4 regions of the Lysinibacillus sp. C5.1 genome follow, and region 4 is predicted to be linked to each of the others. Evidence: predicted binding sites of a transcription regulator. Region 4 holds the regulator's gene; each other region holds the start of a gene.

Region 1 (4,824 bases), 820 kb from region 4:
ATTATTGTTTTACTGTTGGTCAACTGTGATAAAAACACTTTTTAATCCGTTATCCGTATATAAAAACTCCATTTGTAAACACATATCTGCCCGTTTTGAATTTGAAGTTAAATCATAATCAACTGCAAATCCACTGTTGTCCTTGAATTCATAAAAGTTAATTTGTGCATATTCGTATTGGGGATGGAAATTACATGGAGCTCCATATTCATCAAATGAATCCAATCCATTTAAGTTTAATGTTTCTTGGACATAATGGAATAAATCACCAATATCATCCACTTTAGATTCATCCACATAATTTAATATTTTTTCATATTCTTTACGATGCATTACTTTTAATATATTGGTAATAACAGTTATGGCATATTGTTTATTTTCACTTTTCATATTGAACCTCCCAATTCTATTTTTCTTTCCATTCAACTGTATAATATCATACATTTTTGAGAAAATTTATTTGAACTGGAGATACCCGTGTAATGCCATTTTCGGTTTGCCTTAGCGAGTGTTTTAGTTGTATACGACTCTAATCAAATTTTATAAAATCTTATACTTAGTTAAAAATATTAACTCCATTTTGACAAATCTCTTTGCAAAATGGAGTATTTTCGGTTTTGCTAATAAATAAAGGTTGAAAGAATTTTTGTCATCACTCTTTATTCAACGCGCCGTATATGATTAATCAACAGCTTCTCCACCTGTGATTTAAGAGCTTGATTTGCATAACGGAGTACTACATCATTCCCTGCAGTAGCAACTTGTACGTCACTAAAGTATTCATCTATCGGTTGCCAACCTACTACTCGTATACGTTTTTGTGCAAGTTCTCGTTTGAGATTAAAATATTCTTGTCTTAGCTCCTTTAGTAATGAATCCATCATTGGAAGAAATACTGTTTTCATTTTAAACTGCTCTAATTTACAATAATCAACCTGTAATGATTTAACTGCTAGCTCTAACAAAAGATACTTATGAAGTAACTGTCTTTCATCGGCTTTAATCATAGTAATCAGCATCCAGTTGGGCTGATTGAATATTTGGGATGGGGATACTCTCCGTTTTAAGTAGCGTTTCAAGTATGAGGTCATTCGTATTCATCGATTTAACTATACCAGTCCATTGTGTGATTGTATGGTCCTTCCACACTTCTACTGTAACGGTCAACTGTTGATTAAAAGCTTGATTAATTGTTTTTTGTAGTTCTTCCAGTTCCCATTCAGTCAATTCTCTTGGCTGTTCCATATACTCTTCTTTGTACTCTCTGAGAAGCTCTAAATGTTCTGGCAACATCATCGATGCCCATTTAATCGTCCCTCTATCTTTTATCATTCCAATCACTCCTATGCCAAATGACCACCAACTAAGCGATCTCGTTTTATAGCTGTACCAGCTTTTGTATAAGAAACGGCTCTTAATATTGAGGTAGCTCCAAACCTGTTACGTATGGCATCCATTGTAGGACCAATTATCTGACGTTGTGGCTTGCGTTCATCAAATAAATCCAATTGAATGCTATGCTCTTTCTCTAGGTTGGATATTCTGACTGATAATTGTCGTGCTGGCTCTCCAGCAAAATGTTCATCCAGTAATTCAATACAAGCTTTATACATCACAAGCGTTTCACTTGTCGGCACTGCAATGGTTTTCGAACGATGAAACCCTTTGGTCATGGCATTATGACTATAGGAAAGACCTAAGCTAATTGTACGGCCAACAAACCCTGCATCACGTGTGCGCTTCATTACGTCTTCACACATTTCTAGAAGCACTACCGCAATCTCTTTTCGTGTGTGATAATCCCTCATCAGCATTTGACCCTTACCAAAACTTAATGCTCCGTTTGTTATTAACGGCTCCCCTAATTTAGATAGATCTATTCCCCATGCATGGTAGTAGAGTTGATTGCCCATTACCCCAAAGCACTTTTCTAATTCTGCTAAATCTGCATTAGCCAAACCACCAACTGTTTGTATTCCCATAGCATTTAGATTTGCCTCCATTCGTTTTCCTATGCCCCACATTTCAGATAAAGGTCGAACAGGCCACAGTTTCTTTGGAATATCCTCATACGTCCATTTAGCAAAACCTGTTTTCTTTGCTTCAAGGTCTAAAGCTAATTTGGCGATTAACATATTGGGTCCCATACCTACTGCACTAGGTATACTAAATTGGTCAAGAATAGCCTTTTGTATTTCCTTGGCCGTCTCTTCGGGTGAACCCCAAAGCTTTTCCGTGCCAGTTAAATCAACAAAACTTTCATCCACACTATACACATGTATCGCATCAACAGGTACGTAATTAGCGATCAATTTTGTAATCGTCATCGACATTTGAATAAAGAAACTCATTTTAGGCTCAAATAATCTAATGTCAGGATGTTTTGGTATCTCATAACGTCTACTGCCAGTTTTGATTTTATATTTCTCTTTCATTAATGGTGATGCAGCAAGCACTACGCTACCTGGCTGGTCAAAATTCGCTACTACTGCAACTGGTGTTTTTAAAACATCTAATCCATGTAACATCGCCACGATACTAGCGTAAAAACACTTCATATCGATACACATAATAGGTCTATTGGGCATCGCCTCATAATTCACACGACATCACGCTCTTGTGTTATAACTGGAATAATTGCAAGAACATTGCTGATAATAAAAGTACGCTTTGCTTGTCGTGTGAAGCAATATGCAGAAAAGCAGTTATTTACAACTTTTATGATTTTCACTTGCCTTTTTGTAATTTCACCGCATTTGGATACATACATCATATGAACTGACTGATTGCGTTGCATTGCTTTTATTAACTGTTCTTTCATCCAACATCCTTCTCCCCTCGTCCGTAACAAGAACGTTTGTTTGTATTTATATTTTACGCACGTACGTTCCTTTTTACAACTGGGAATTTAAAGAAATATTAAAAGTGTCAAGCACTATTTGGGTGCCTGACACTTTATGAAGTTGCCTTATTTACTTCTGACAAACAATAGTTTAAACCACTGATTAACTAAAAACGGCATAAACGATAAGCTATAAATAAAGCCTAATTGGGCGCCACTTAATGCGGCCACTTCGAAGATACCCGTAAATGATGGAACAAATAATACGGCATGTAAAGCAACAAAACCGATTAAAAATGCTAACCAAGTATATTTATTCGAAAATACACCAATGGCAAAAATCGATTGCTTCGATCTGGAATTAAAGCCATGAATTAATCTCGACAAACATAAAGTAGTAAACGCCATCGTACTAGCTGTTAAAGTATCTCCTGTTGACAATCCGATTTCAAAAGCAACAGCTGTAGCAATTGCAATTAATAAACCTTCCAGTATAACTTGCGTCGTAAAAGCTTTATTTAACAATGGTGTGCGAATATCTCTTGGCTTGTCCTTCATGGTGTTTTTATTATTTGGTTCCAGTCCAATGGCAATGGCCGGCAAACTATCGGTAAGTAGGTTAATAAATAATAGATGAACAGGTGCAAATGGAACGGGTAAACCTAATATAGTAGCATATAAAACGACAAAAATTGCCCCTGCATTTCCAGATAACAAAAATAAAATCGCATTTTTAATGTTCGTATAGATGCTTCGTCCATTCGAGATTGCTTTGACAATCGTTGAAAAATTATCATCTGTTAATATCATAGATGATGCATCTTTCGCTACTTCAGTACCGGTTATTCCCATTGCTACACCGATATCAGCTTGTTTTAAAGCGGGACCATCATTGACACCATCACCGGTCATCGCAACGACATTGCCCTTTTCCTGCCACGCTCTCACAATACGAATTTTTTGTTCCGGCGTTACGCGAGCATAAACTGAAACATCTTGAACTTTTTCTTGCAGTTCGCGATCCGTTAAACCTTCAATTTCAGCTCCTTCAATCGCTTCGGATGGGTCCTGTAAAATCCCGATTTGTTTGGCTATGGCAGTGGCTGTTATTTTATGGTCACCTGTAATCATTACAGGTTTAATACCTGCTTTAATACAGCTTTCAACGGCTGCCTTCGATTCCTTTCTAGGTGGGTCCATCATTGCTATTAATCCTACAAAAATTAAATCTCTTTCATCAAATACAGTAATTGGACGGCCTTCTCTTACTTCCTTATATGCAATGGCTAATACTCTTAAACCATTCATTGAAAAATCTCGATTCACTTCTTCGATTTTTTTTCGATGTTCTTGCGTCAGATTAACTAGACCTTGCGACGTATTCATTTTTGACATTTTGAATAGTAGAACGTCTAGTGCTCCCTTAGTAATCATAATACTTTGCTGATTAATCCGATTAACCGTACTCATAAGCTTCCGATCTGAATCAAAAGGGAGCTCTGCCACCCTTGGACAATGGTCTCTAACAAGTAATTCATCAAAATCATACTGCTTTCCTAATTTCACAAGGGCAATTTCAGTAGGATCCCCGATTTCCTTATGATCTCTTTCCAACGCATCATTACATAATAACGCCTTTAAAATCAGATCTTTCTCAATTGCATTTTTCATATATAGTTGATCGTGTGGAATCACTTTCTGATTAACGTATACATGTTGGACAACCATTTTGTTTTCAGTTAAAGTCCCTGTTTTATCTGAACAAATAACCGAAACACTTCCCAAACTTTCAACAGCAAAAAGCTTTCGTATTATAGCATTTTCCTTTGCCATTTTTTGTGTCCCAAAAGCCAAGACAATTGTGACAATCGAACTTAATGCCTCTGGTATGGCGGCAACTGCCAACGAAACAGCAAACATAAACGATTCTACTAATTCACGGCCTCGAACCAAATCAATTGTGAAAATAACAACACAAATCA
Region 2 (4,824 bases), 1.9 Mb from region 4:
TGTGCAAACGATCCGCAAGCTTAATTAAGATAACACGAATATCCTGTGCCATAGCGACAAACATTTTACGGTGATTTTCCGCCTGCTGTGCTTCTTTCGATAAATATTTTATTTTCCCCAGCTTCGTCACACCATCAACGAGCATTGCTACTTCCTCGCCAAATTCACGGACTAGGTCATCACGTGTAAATTCCGTATCTTCGACAACATCGTGTAAAAAGCCTGCTGCCACAGTTTCTGGATCCATTTGTAATTCAGCTAAAATACCGGCAACTTGCACTGGGTGAATAATATACGGTTCACCAGAGCTACGGAATTGCTCAATATGCGCATCTCTTGCCAATTCATATGCTTTTTTCACGAATGCGACATTTTCCTCATTCATGTAGGATTTGACTAACTCAAAAACGTCCTCAGGAGTCAAAATTTGCTCTTTCGCCATAACATGTCCACCTTGCTCGTCAAATTTTTCAGATTAGATATAAACTTAATTGTATAAAAAATAGAGGGCGATTGTAAAGGGACTGTGTCATATAGTTTAGATAATATCGTGAACAAGTTTTATAAATGGAAAAAATATTCATTATTATAAATAAAAAGACCCTTTGCTAGGCTGATTTGCTTCGCAAAGAGTCTTTCATTTACATGTTAGTTTGCTTTGTTGTAAGCCACTGCAATTTTCGCACCAACTACTGCATTGTTTTTCACTAATGCGATATTGGCATCAAGGCTCTTACCTGCTGTTAACTCTTTTACTTTACCAAGTAAGAATGGTGTTACGTTTTTACCTTGGATACCATTTTCTTCAGCTTCTTGTAAAGCCTTTTCAATAATGCTTGTGATAAATTCATGCTCTAGTGCATCCGCTTCAGGGATAGGGTTTGCAATAACTGCGCCGCCTTGTAAGCCTAAATCCCACTTAGCACGCAACATTGCTGCAACTTCTTCTGGTGTATCTAGTTTAAAGTTGACATCAAATCCGCTTTGGCGAGTGTAGAATGCTGGAAGCTCAGACGTGCCATATCCGACTACTGGTACACCTTTTGTTTCAAGATATTCTAATGTTAAACCGATATCTAAAATAGATTTCGCACCTGCACAAATAACAGCTACATTTGTTTGTGCTAATTCTTCTAAGTCTGCTGAAATATCCATTGTTGTTTCAGCACCACGGTGTACGCCTCCGATACCACCTGTAACGAAAATGTCAATACCTGCAAGTTCAGCGCAAATCATTGTTGCAGCAACTGTTGTCGCACCTAATTTTTTCGTAGCCAATAAATAGCCTAAATCGCGACGAGAAGTTTTTGCAACACCTTGTGCATTCCCAAACATTTCAAGTTCTTCGTCAGATAAACCGATTTTAATTTTCCCATCAATCAGCGCGATTGTTGCAGGCACCGCACCGTTATCACGAATAATTTGCTCTACTTCACGTGCCGTTTGTACGTTTTGAGGATATGGCATACCATGTGAAATGATTGTTGACTCTAATGCAACAATTGGTAGTCCTTGTGCTTGTCCAGCTTTTACTTCTTCTGATAATACGATGAATTCTTTCATGATGTTATTCCTCCATTTCACTTTTCAACAATTCTTCTGATAATTCAGGTCTTACTGTATATGGGGATGCCAGTGTATTTTTGGCATTCGTTAAGCCTGCGTCTATGCAAACTTCAAACGATTGCCCCCTTAACCAACTATGAATGACAGCACTTACAAAAGCGTCACCCGCGCCCGTTACATCTTCAATTTTCTTTATTGCTTTCGCAGTAAAATGACGTGGTGGACTAGTGGTAGAGGCAGCATAGACTCCTTTGCTACCTGCCGTAATAATGACATGCTCTGCTCCTAATTGTAGAAGCTTTTGAATCGCTTTGTCATAGTTTGCCTCGGTATTGATTGTATGACCTACAATCGTCTCTGCTTCGTCCGTATTACATATAAACCACGTCACACCTTGCAATGTATCCGGTAATCGATTCATTTTGGGAGAAGATACCGGAACGATAACAAATGGAATAGCGCGCGCAATCGCGACTTGTTGGATATACACTACCGTTTCTTTCGGGCAATTTAAATCCATAATAAAGCAGCCAGCATTCATAAGCATTGCCTCGTATTTCTTTAACAAACTCGGCAACAATAAATCATAAACTTCCATATTTGCCACAGCTAATGCAAGCTCACCTTGCTCGTCCATAATTGCCGTATAAGAACCAGTTGAAGCATCTGGTAACTGCTCGACATAGCGCAAATTCATAAATGATTCTGATGCTTCTTGGATTACTTGCCAATCCGCATCTTTACCTGCTGTCGTTAATAACGTCACCTGATGATTAAGTCGGCCTAAATTTTCCGCAATATTGCGTCCAACCCCACCTACACTGAATGAGGAACTAGCAGGATTCGAAGTACCTAATTGAACAGTCCCTTTTACATGAAATTTGCGATCGAGATTGGCGCCACCGATACAAATAATTTCATTTTCCTCAGGTAAAATATAAGCACGGCCAACAATTTTCCCTTGCTTCGTTAAGCTCGACACTAAGTTCGCAAGTACTGGACGGGACAGATTCATCTTATCTGCCATCTCTTGCTGAGACATAAACGGATTTTTGCGAATTAAAGCCAGTACCGCTTGTTCTCTTTCATTCATAGCATCACCTTTTATTATATTTGTTTGTATTATAAACTTTTGTTTGAGCGAAGTCAAAACATTTCTTACGATTTGTTTAATGCTTCCCACTTCTATATTTTCCCTTCAATTGAAACGCAGATATTTTCAATAAAAAATAGCACACTAGATTAATTTTCTAGCGTACTATTTGTCCGTTCCATATTGTTTATACTATTATGCTGTATCAGCATTATGCATGACATTTGGTACTTGTTTTTTTACAATGATGACAAACAAACCAGCGAAAACACAAAAAACGCCAGCCAAGAAAAATGCCCAAGTATAAGAATTGAAAAGTTTATAGATAAGACCTCCCCCATATGCTGCTACTGCTGCACCTGCCTGATGGGAAGCGAATATCCAGCCATAAATAACTCCGCTTTTTTGGGTACCAAAAATTTGCCTTGAGATACTAACAGTTGGCGGTACAGTTGCAATCCAATCTAGTCCATAAAAGACAGTAAACATGATGAGCAATGGTAAAGAGCCTTGCACTAATGCATACGGCAGTAAAACTAGGGAAGCACCTCTAGAAAGATAATACCAAAATAGTAACCAACGATTATCGAAGCGATCCGATAACCAGCCTGATAATGTTGTTCCTACTAGATTAAAAATTCCCATGAAGGATAGAAAAGATGCTGCTGTTACTAACGGAATACCGAAACTAATACAATACGATACAAAATGAGTACCTATTAAGCCACTAGTCGATAATCCACAAATAAAGAAACTACCAGCCAAAAGCCAAAATGCTTTCACTTTCACAGCCTCAAATAAACCATTAAAGGCAATAACGATTGGATTTTTCTTATTTTCTACTACATCTTCCAATCGTTCTTCGTCAAGACCATATGCAAGAAGCCCCACATCCATCGGTTTATTTTTCATAAACAATGCAATAATCATTAACATGATTGAACTTAACACAATGATTAATGCAATTGCCCAACGCCATGAGTAATGTTCAATCATCATCGCTAAAATTGGTAGCAGTACTAATTGGCCTGTTGCAGTGCTAGCTGTTAGTATTCCTAATGCAAGCCCTCTTCTTTTCTCAAACCAATGATTCGCCACAAAAGGACTTAATACTGTTAAAAAGAGACTAGCTCCTAAACCAATAATAAAGCCCCAAATTATCATTAATTGCCATGCTTGTTGCATCAACAATGTGAGCGAGATCCCTATGACTAATATTATCATCGCAGCTAACATCATTTTCTTTAATCCAATCACTTCAAGTAGTGCTGCCATAAATGGGCCTGAAATGCCATATAAAAAAAGGCTGATGGCAAAAGCCATTGCAATGATTGAACGATCCCAGCCAAACTCCTGTTCAAACGGACCAATAAAAACACCGGATGAAGATAAAGTAATACCCGCTACAATAATGGAGAAAAAAGTAATCGCTAAAACAAACCAGCTGTAATGAATACGTTTCATAAAGCCACCTACATTCTCAGATAATGTAACACTTTAAGGATATTTTCATATAAAATAAAAATACATGTATATACATATATAATAATAACTTGTTATTTTTTATGTCAAGAAATATTTTCCAATTAAGTGCTATAATATAAACAATTAAAAAACATAAAAGGAGAGCTTATTTGATGGAGAAAGTATACACAGACATTGACTATACTCAAATTTGCGTATGTACAAATCTTAGAAAGAAGACTAGAGTTGTAACGCAGTTATACGATAAAATTCTTGAACCTACTAATTTAAAAGTTACGCAATACGCTCTGTTAGCCAATATAGCAAAGCATCGGGCCGTTTCAGTTAGTCAACTAGGCATTATTCTTTCACTTGACCAGACGACAATAACCCGCAATGTCAATCTTTTGAAAAAAAATGGCTATGTGGCTATTACCCAAGATTCCCAAGATGGCCGAACAAAAATTATTTCTTTAACGGCTACAGGCATGCAAAAATTAACGGAAGCAGCTCCTATTTGGATGGACATTCAGGAGAAAATCATCCATGATATCGGACCCGAAAAATATAAAGACTTTTATGAAACGCTAAAAAAAATACAACAAGTAGTGAAATCCTACGAGTAATTATCAGAATTGTTTGAGTACCTGGCACTTGGATGGTATTTTTGAGGTAAATGCATAAAAATTCCTACAATTTGT
Region 3 (4,824 bases), 1.9 Mb from region 4:
TAGCCTTTTTTTTGTAAGGACTGCTCTATTAAGTCTAAAATTTCCATGGATGGAGCAGAAATAACATGAAGGTGTGTGCCGCCTGTAAGTGCAGATAAGTAATTGGCTTGTGTGTCGTCTACACGTTGTACAAATTTATCGACATCATGACGGTTGGAGACCATTAAAGAAGCGGTAATTTCTCCGTAGATGGGGTGCTCAACAATCACATTTTTAACCGTACCACCGCAGTCCACGATTGTTAACAATTCGTCTTTGGCGTCTTCAGGTGTGTGAAAACAAGGGATCGTGCGTTCAACAGTTTGACTGAGTTGCTCTTGGTGCATATAAATATAGCCTTGGCTTGTTGCAATGATTGGTTCGTTTCTAGCCTTTAATAATGTCATATCATTCACAATAACTTGTCTAGAAACATTTGCAAATTTAGCGAAGTCTGTCCCAGTAATAGGTGTGTTGCTTTTTTTTAGCAGTTCTAGAAGTTGCAGTCGGCGTTCCTCGCCTAACATTTTTTTCATAAAAGATCACCTCTGCCGTGTAATAAAGGAAGTAGTATTCCTTATGCATTAGTGTACCATGAAGCATTTCCACCATGCGTGAATTTTTTGTATCCAAATGAAACATTGAACATATGATACGTAGAGAGGAAGGGAGGAAAAAATTGCGTATTCATATTGTTCAAAAGGGAGATACATTGTGGAAGATTGCGAAGGAGTACGGTATTTCATTTGAGGACTTAAAACGACTCAATGCCCATCTTGCCAACCCTGATTATATTGTTCCGGGCATGGAAATTATTTTGCCTGAAAAAATAAATAAGGAAACTCATAAAGAAACACATAAGGAAACACAAGTCCATAAAGAGATGCCTACTACTCAAACAAGGCCAAGTAAGGAAAGTGTAAAAAAAGAGGTGCAAAAGCCGATGCCGGCACCACCTCCGATTGTGGTTCAACCACCAGCACCGATGCCGATGCCAGAGCCGCAAATGATACCAATACCATTCCCGATGCCAATGCCGATGCCGCAACCACAGCAACCGATGTGGGTGCCACAGCCAGTAGAACTTAGCTGGAATCAACAATTAGTAATGCCGCAGCAACCGGCACCTATACCAGCACCACCAGTAGCACCACCAGCACCGCCACCACCACCGCCGCCGCCAGCACCAGCACCAGCGCCACCAGTTCAACATGTACCGCATATGCCGATGGTGCCTCATTGTTCTAGTTGCCATCAGCCAGTGCATCATCAAATGTGGTGGCATATGCCAATGCAACCACAAATAGAGGCTTACACAATGCCGCAGCAACCGATGCCATGTGTAATGCCTCAACAGCAACCGATGCCATGTGCAATGCCTCAACAGCAACCGATGCCATGTGCAATGCCTCAACAACAACCGATGCATTGTGCAATGCCAGCTAATGCGGTTGGAGGAGAAAATTTCCTAGAATCGAGCACATCACCATTCTTTAATCCGAATGCCGGACAAATGCAACCTCAATTTGAGCAAATGCCAATGATGCCAATGAATCAATCTTGTGGATGCGGCGCACAGCACGGAATGGGGCAATCTTGTGGATGTGGCTCTCAGCCGGTAATGATGCCGAATTGGCAATTTGACCCATGCCATTGTCCGCCACCATGTTCAGCTGGACCATGGATGTCACCGCACTTTTTCCCAGGCGGGATGACGCCTTATCGATGGTAAAAAAGCCTATATTGTCGAGGAAGTAAAGCCTAATATTTGGAAGTACAAATATCAATCTAAACATTATTTTGTAAAACGAGCAAAGCAGTTAGAAATAGCAGATAAAGTGAGGGCAATTCATCGCCATTTGGGACGACTAGAACCCTCACTCGTCCTGCCGTTAGTAAAAAGTGATGATGATCAACTCATTGTTCAAATGTGGCAAGAGGGAAGTCATAGTGCGAATTTTGCTTATAAAAAAGATAGGGAACAATCTTTAAAGCTATTAATCGATTTGCATGACACGAACCAAAAAATTGCGTGGCAACGAGTACCAGGTTTGCATACCTTTTCTCAGCTTTTAAAATGGCAGATGCGTCATATGCGTTTTAAAAGTAGGCGAAATGACTTGCGAGCATTTTTAACGAGAGAAGAAGTGGAGCAAATTATTCATTTTAGCGAAAAGGCTTTGCAGTTAATGGAACTAGAAGATGTGCCGGAAAAAGACATCACGCTATTGCATGGTGATGTTGTGCACCATAACTTTTTATGGTGTACAGATGGTGAATTACGTTTAATCGATTTTGACTTAGCCCATCTCGGAGAAGCGGATGATGAGTATATATTATGGCTGCATCGCGTGTTGCCCGCAGTAGATTATGATCTTGCTAGTATTTTAAGAGAATTGCCAGCGCTTGAACGGTTAGATAAAAGGAAGTTCCATCGTTTAAAGTTTCCAAATGAGCTGTTGCGAGAATGGTTATTTGCTATAGATTTACCTTTAGAACAACAGCTAGTATTTTTAGATTATTTGATACCATTTACTAAGCGAGCGCTAACATACTGGCCAAAACTGTGGTACGATATTGATAGAGTGATGAAGAGATGACCGTCCCCGAGGCGGTCATTTTTGCATGGAATCGGCACTATTGCTATAGCATATAGTCGAGCATTCGTTCGCTATATGCTATAATCGAAGACGATGAATGTGAGGGATATACTATGTATGATTATTTAAAAGGTCAAGTAGTGCGTATTACGCCAGAATATGTCGTGCTTGAGCAACAAGGGATAGGTTGGCAATTGAATACACCGAACCCATTTGCATTTCGTGCGTCGGCAGCTGAACAACAAATTTACGTACACTTGCATGTTCGGGAAGATGCACAAGTGCTGTATGGTTTTCCGAATTTAGACCAACGAGAGTTATTCCGAAAATTAATTTTAGTGTCAGGCATTGGACCTAAAGGTGCACTAGCAATATTAGCGACCGGTAACCCGCAACAAGTTATCGGTGCCATTGAACGAGAAGATGAAACGTTTTTAGTGAAATTTCCAGGTGTTGGCAAAAAGACGGCGCGTCAAATGATTCTAGATTTAAAGGGTAAACTTGGATCTTTACTAGACACAATGGAACTACCTAGTTCGGAAGATGAGCTGCCTTTATTCGGCGTTAATCCATATAAACATGAACTAGAAGAAGCCATTCTAGCATTAATGGCTCTCGGATACTCGGAAAAAGAACTCGATAAAATCCGACCACAACTAGAAGATAATGACAAGCTGGAAACAACAGATGCGTATATGAAGCAAGCATTGCAGTTGTTATTAAAGCTGAAATAATAGAAGGGAGGCAGGTACATGTCGGAACGTATGATAGCGAGTGAAGCTGGCCGTTATGATGAACAATTTGAATTATCTCTTAGACCTCAAAGATTAGCACAATATATTGGGCAGCAAAAGGTGAAAGAAAATTTACAAATTTTCATTGAAGCGGCAAAGCTTCGGCAGGAAAGTTTAGATCATGTACTATTATATGGTCCTCCTGGATTGGGAAAGACGACATTAGCCGCGGTTATTGCAAATGAAATGAATGTTAATGTTCGTATGACGAGTGGTCCTGCCATTGAGCGTCCAGGAGATTTAGCCGCGATTTTAAGCTCGTTGGAGCCTGGGGATGTATTGTTTATTGATGAGATTCATCGTCTTCCACGTGCAATTGAAGAAGTGCTATATCCAGCTATGGAGGATTTTTGCTTAGATATTGTTGTTGGAAAGGGACCGGAAGCGCGTTCGGTTCGTCTTGAATTGCCACCTTTTACGCTTGTTGGTGCAACGACAAGAGCCGGTGCGTTATCGGCCCCGCTACGAGATCGATTTGGTGTACTGCTACGTTTAGAGTATTACGATAATACGTCACTTGCTGAAATTGTCGTTAGAAGTGCCCATTTATTTGATGTGAATATTGAGCAAATAGCGGCAGGCGAGATGGCGAGACGTTCTCGTGGTACACCACGTATTGCTAACCGTTTACTGAAACGAGTGCGAGATTATGCACAAGTGCTTGGAGATGGTATGATAACGGAGGACCTTGCTAAGCAAGCGTTAGAGCTTTTACAAGTGGATCCTAGAGGGCTTGACCATATTGACCATAAGCTTGTGACCAATATGATTGAGCGCTTCAGTGGTGGCCCAGTAGGCTTAGATACACTTGCTGCTTCCATTGGTGAAGAACGTGTGACGATAGAAGATGTGTACGAGCCATATTTAATGCAGATTGGCTTTATTCAACGTACACCGCGTGGACGTGTCGCAACGCATCTGGCTTACGAACATTTTGGATATGATTATCCACAACAAACATAAAAGAAGGAAGTTTTTTTCATGCGTGTAGAAGATTTTGATTTTGAATTACCAGAGGAGCTTATCGCACAAACGCCCCTTGTCGATCGTACGGCAAGTCGGTTAATGGTTGTGACACCGGGCTCAGAGAAAGTCGAGCATCATCATTTTGCTCATATTTTAGAGGAATTACATGCTGGTGACTGTCTAGTACTGAATGATACAAGAGTATTACCTGCTCGTTTAATGGGTGTAAAAGAAGAAACGGGTGCCCATATTGAAGTATTGCTCTTAAAGCAAACGGCTGGAACGGATGAATGGGAAACACTTGTAAAACCAGCGAAACGTGTTAAAGTAGGTACCGTTGTCACATTTGGAGACGGTTTACTAACAGCAACTTGTACAGCAGAGTTAGACCATGGTGGTCGTATGTTTGAATTCAAATATGAAGGTATTTTCTATGAAATTTTAGAGCAACTTGGCGAAATGCCATTACCTCCATATATTCGCGA
Region 4 (4,824 bases):
AGGAACACGCATAGCGGCTGTAGAATTTTATAATTATCATTCACCAATAGTGAAATCAAACTAGAAACATTAGCAGAATGTAGAGTCTACTATTACCACGACCGTCGAGGTCACAACCTTATTATAAAGGACAACAAGTATAAGCACTATGTTAGTTTAGGGGGTAAGAAAAATGGAAATGGCTTATACAATACTTGTATTCGTATTTGGACTTGTATTTGGTTCGTTTTTTAATGTGGTAGGTTTACGTGTGCCGATGAAGGAGTCGCTAATCCAACCACCATCGCACTGTACGACCTGTCAGAGGCAATTGACGGCAATAGATTTAATACCTGTATTGTCCTATATATTTTTAGGAGGCAAATGTCGTAGCTGCGGGCAAAAAATTGCATGGATTTATCCATTCATCGAGCTGCTGACCGGGATATTATTTGCCTTTTCATATTGGCAATATGGATTTAGTGAACAATTTATCGTGGCATTATTATTGATTTCATTATTGGTGATTGTGGTTGTATCGGATATTACCTATATGCTTATACCAGATAAAGTGCTATTGTGCTTTTTGCCATTATTGGTGATTGGGCGTATGCTAGCGCCTTTGACGCCTTGGTGGGATAGTATTGTAGGTGCTGTCGTTGGCTTTGGCGTAGTATATAGTATCGCAGTTGTGTCGCGTGGTGGAATTGGTGGTGGCGACATAAAATTATTCTTTTTACTCGGCCTTGTATTAGGTACAATCCACACACTATTGACATTATTTATAGCAGCCGTTATTGGAATGGTTGCTGGAATGATTGTGCTGCAAGTGCGCCAGCAAGGTAGAAAAACAGCGATTCCATTTGGCCCTGCCATCGCACTAGCAGCGGTCATAGTGTATTTCTATGGAAATGTCATAATACAGTGGTATGTAGGATTATGGTAAGGAGGGAGATAGATGAAACCAATTATAGGTATAACGGCGTTTGCGGAAGATGATTTATCATCGAGATTAAATGTAGCCTATAGCGAAAGCATTATTGAGGCTGGAGGGATCCCATTTATTATTCCGCTGGGGGTAGAGGAAGATGCGGCACAAATTCTATCGTTAACGGATGGTTTACTTTTATCGGGTGGGCACGATGTTCATCCATTTGAATTTGGTGCTGAACCTTTACCAAGGCTAGGAAAGATACACCCGGAGAGAGACAAGGTGGAACTGGCCTTACTTAATGCAGCCTTTACAAGGAAAATGCCGATATTCGGTATTTGCCGTGGTATTCAAATGCTCAATGTTGCATTAGGTGGAACATTATACCAAGATGTTGATAGTGAATATCATAGTAGTAAACTGTTAAAACATGCACAACAAGCAGCTCGTGGCGTCGCAACGCATTATGTTCACATAACACCTCATACATTGTTAAAAACAATTATTGAAGAAGAAAAAATTGCTGTTAATTCCTTTCATCATCAAGCAGTAAATGTTTTAGCAGAGAAGCTAGTCGTTGCAGCAAAATCTAGTGATGGTCTAGTCGAAGCGGTGGTCCATGAAGAGTTTCCGTTTTGTCTAGCAGTTCAGTGGCACCCAGAAGAACAGGCAATTGTAGGAGATATTGCTGCACAAAAACTTTTTTCAGCTTTCGTTAAAGCGAGCATGCTATATAAAAGAGAAGCATAGGGATGACAGCTAAGAAACCAAACGAAAATTTAATAGTTTAGCCTTTAAATACAGTCTTTCACATAGAAAAGGCTGTATTTTTATTGTCATAATTGGAGGTATAGTTTAAGAGAAATTCTAACTATGCAAATTGATAATTACTTCAAGGCAAAAGGCAGTTACGCAGAGTTTCTTCAGGTAATTACAGTGAAACAAAGGATTAATAATAAATGTTATAATTGTATTTATATGTTAAATAAAGGGGTGGTTGTAATGGAATATAAATTATTAGTGGAAGAGGATTTAAGTAAATGTACCGAAACATTTATTGAAGTATTTAATGATGCGCCTTGGAATGATAAATGGACATTTTCGCAAGCTAAAAAATATTTATTAGATTTTTATCAGACACCTGGATTCTTAGGCGTTTTAGCAATAGAAAATGACGAGATTTTAGGCTGTATTTTAGGAGTCAATAGAGTTTGGTGGAGCGGAGATGAATTCTTTATTAATGAAATGTACGTAAAACAACAACAGCAGAATAAGGGAATTGGAAGAGCGCTGTTAAATCATTTAATTAAAGAACTCGATAATAACAAAATAGATAACATTGTACTGCTGACAGATAGAGGGATACCTGCCGAAGAATTTTATAAAAAAAATGGTTTTGAAGAAATAGAAAGAATCATCTTTCTACATAAGAACATTAAACAATCGTTATCACGTTGATGAACTTAATGATATATGCCATCAAACGCTCCTAAATGTAAGTTTGAGCACACATGCAAAAGCCACGAATGTTATCCCATCAACATTTCGTGGCTTTCCTAATCGAACATTATTTTTTCGCGAAATTAGTATAAGAATGCATTAATGTACACGGCGATATAAGCCGACAACTTGTCCTAAAATCGAAACTTGGTCTACAATAATCGGTTCCATTGTAGCGTTCTCTGGCTGTAAGCGGAAATGATTTTTTTCTTTAAAGAAGCGTTTGACAGTTGCTTCATCTTCTTCGGTCATGGCTACGACGATATCACCGTTATCGGCTGTTGCCTTTTGCTTGACGATGACTAAGTCCCCGTCAAAAATTCCTGCCTCAATCATCGATTCACCCATGATTTCTAGCATAAATAACTGATCTTCGCTTGTCCCGTAAATATCCGGTAAAGGGAAATATTCGTCGATATTTTCAATCGCTGTAATTGGAGATCCAGCAGTAACCTTCCCTACAAGTGGTACATGGATAACACTTTGCTTTTGAATCGAATCCTCAGGCTCTAAAATTTCAATTGCACGCGGTTTAGTAGGATCTCGTCGAATAAAGCCTTTTTGCTCTAAACGAGCTAAATGTCCATGAACTGTTGAGCTTGATGCAAGTCCAACTGCTTCACCAATCTCACGTACAGATGGTGGATAGCCCTTTGCGCGTACTTCTTCTTTGATAAACGCTAGTATGTCTTCTTGTCTTTTCGAAACTTTTTTCATGATTGCTCACCTCTTTTTTTCATATCATTCTTCTTACTAGATAGTATAGCAGAATGCGAACACTTATGCAAACATAGGTTCGAAAAGTGTTTGACAAAAACGTTTGTTCGCTTTATTATAAGAACATTCATTCCGAACAAACATTCTAAAAAGGGGATATGATGCATGAATTGGTTTAAAAAAAATACACATATTTCAATTTTATTGGGCGCAATTTTCTTATTTGCAGGCTATCTTTTTATAACTGATCCTGGAGACATTACCTACACTGAAATTCATATAGAGCATGGCGATAGCTTATGGTCGTTAGCCGAACAATACCGTGGTAAAATGGGTACGGATGACTGGATTAACCTTGTGAAAGCCGAGAACGAATTACATAGCGTTAATATTGTTGCAGGGAAATCACTCGTTATACCCGTAGTGGGTGACAATAAGATGCCCACCAATTCTATTGAAATTGCGAGAAGTGGAAAATGATGAATAAAAAACGAACGGCTGTACTGTACTGCCGGGTTAGTACGGAAAAAGAGACCCAAAGTTCTTCATTAGAACGACAACAAGAAGAATTGCTGCGTTATGCCAAGGAACAAAACTATGAAGTGATACAGGTTTTTCAGGACAAACATAGTGGTTATGATGTGGAACGCGAAGGTTTACTGGAGATGCTCGATTTTATTAAAGAAAAAGAAATTCAAGCATTATTTGTGCAAGATGAAACACGTTTAGGGCGTGGGAATGCGCGAATGGCTGTACTCCATTTATTGCAAAAAACAGATACAGATGTTTTTTCGATGCGAGATGCGGGGCCTGTCCAATTAAATGAGATGGACACGATGTTGCTTGAAATATTAGCGATTGTAGAGGAGTATCAGCGTAAAATTCATAATGCGAAAATTCGCCGCGGTATGCGTCGGGCAGTAGAAAATGGCTATCGTCCAGAAAATAACTTGTCCAATCGTGGCAATCCAAATGGTCAGGAGCGCAAGGAAGTACCGGTAGAAGAAATTGTGAAGTTGCGAAATCGGGGCTTTACTTTTGAAGAAATAGCCATGACACTTAGAGGTCTTGGCTTCGAAGTTAGTAAGGCAACCGTACATAGGCGCTATCAAGAACATCAAGAAAGATTAGCAGGCAAATAATTTGCACTGCTAGTCTTTTTTTATTCTACTAACAGTCTTGAAGTGTAGTAGAGAGCTCAACTTTGCCATTCTTCCTGCAAAATAGCGTAATAGTACTCATCCCACCAATCGTCACCATGTGGTATACATTTTTTGAAAAATCCTTCACGACGCATGCCGATTTTTTCCATAACGCGATAAGAAGCGATATTTTCGGGCTGACATGTGGCGATGATTCGATGAAGCTTCATTTTCGTGAAGCCGTAATCTAATAGTGCTTGTGCTGCCTCCGACGCATAGCCTTTACGATAATACGCAGGATTTAACACCCATCCAATTTCATATGTATGTTCGCCAAAGTAAGGATGGAATACGAGATGACCGATAACCTGTGACTGCTCCTGTAAAACAATGGCGAAATGCTTTGCTTCATCACGATTATCTGATATAAATTTTTGCACTTGTTGTGCAGTTAAAACGCCTTCTGGCATATAGTGCATCACGGTTTGATCGGACATATAGTTAACAACAGCCTGCCAATCTTGTATTTCAAATTTTCGGATATGTAATCGCTGT

Evidence for each region. Region 4 encodes LexA, which represses DNA repair genes until DNA is damaged. Its sites were predicted from a motif close to CGAACATATGTTCG; they were not measured.
Region 1: I5435_RS10080 (WYL domain-containing protein) is a predicted target of LexA. The motif match lies at 2,851-2,864, and genes of this name have one in related genera.
Region 2: I5435_RS15640 (carbohydrate kinase) is a predicted target of LexA. The motif match lies at 2,692-2,705, and genes of this name have one in related genera.
Region 3: ruvA (Holliday junction branch migration protein RuvA) is a predicted target of LexA. The motif match lies at 2,637-2,650, and genes of this name have one in related genera.

Annotation. Positions count from the first base shown of each region.
Region 1 is NZ_CP066226.1:2,122,775-2,127,598, reverse strand. It holds gene I5435_RS10100 (DUF7668 domain-containing protein) at 10-390, opposite strand; gene I5435_RS10095 (YhjD family protein) at 660-1,007, opposite strand; gene I5435_RS10090 (YolD-like family protein) at 1,000-1,332, opposite strand; gene I5435_RS10085 (Y-family DNA polymerase) at 1,344-2,603, opposite strand; gene I5435_RS10080 (WYL domain-containing protein) at 2,600-2,821, opposite strand; gene I5435_RS10075 (cation-translocating P-type ATPase) at 2,969-4,824, opposite strand, start outside.
Region 2 is NZ_CP066226.1:3,199,682-3,204,505, forward strand. It holds partial or broken gene I5435_RS15630 (RelA/SpoT family protein) at 1-442, opposite strand, end outside; gene I5435_RS15635 (pseudouridine-5'-phosphate glycosidase) at 649-1,563, opposite strand; gene I5435_RS15640 (carbohydrate kinase) at 1,568-2,659, opposite strand; gene I5435_RS15645 (MFS transporter) at 2,855-4,123, opposite strand; gene I5435_RS15650 (MarR family winged helix-turn-helix transcriptional regulator) at 4,297-4,749, shown strand.
Region 3 is NZ_CP066226.1:3,224,062-3,228,885, reverse strand. It holds gene I5435_RS15770 (transcription repressor NadR) at 1-515, opposite strand, end outside; gene I5435_RS15765 (LysM peptidoglycan-binding domain-containing protein) at 659-1,711, shown strand; gene I5435_RS15760 (phosphotransferase) at 1,701-2,579, shown strand; gene ruvA (Holliday junction branch migration protein RuvA) at 2,693-3,313, shown strand; gene ruvB (Holliday junction branch migration DNA helicase RuvB) at 3,332-4,336, shown strand; gene queA (tRNA preQ1(34) S-adenosylmethionine ribosyltransferase-isomerase QueA) at 4,355-4,824, shown strand, end outside.
Region 4 is NZ_CP066226.1:1,298,737-1,303,560, forward strand. It holds gene I5435_RS05900 (prepilin peptidase) at 173-925, shown strand; gene I5435_RS05905 (gamma-glutamyl-gamma-aminobutyrate hydrolase family protein) at 938-1,660, shown strand; gene I5435_RS05910 (GNAT family N-acetyltransferase) at 1,913-2,368, shown strand; gene lexA (transcriptional repressor LexA) at 2,510-3,127, opposite strand; gene yneA (cell division suppressor protein YneA) at 3,293-3,607, shown strand; gene I5435_RS05925 (YneB family resolvase-like protein) at 3,607-4,269, shown strand; gene I5435_RS05930 (GNAT family N-acetyltransferase) at 4,326-4,824, opposite strand, start outside.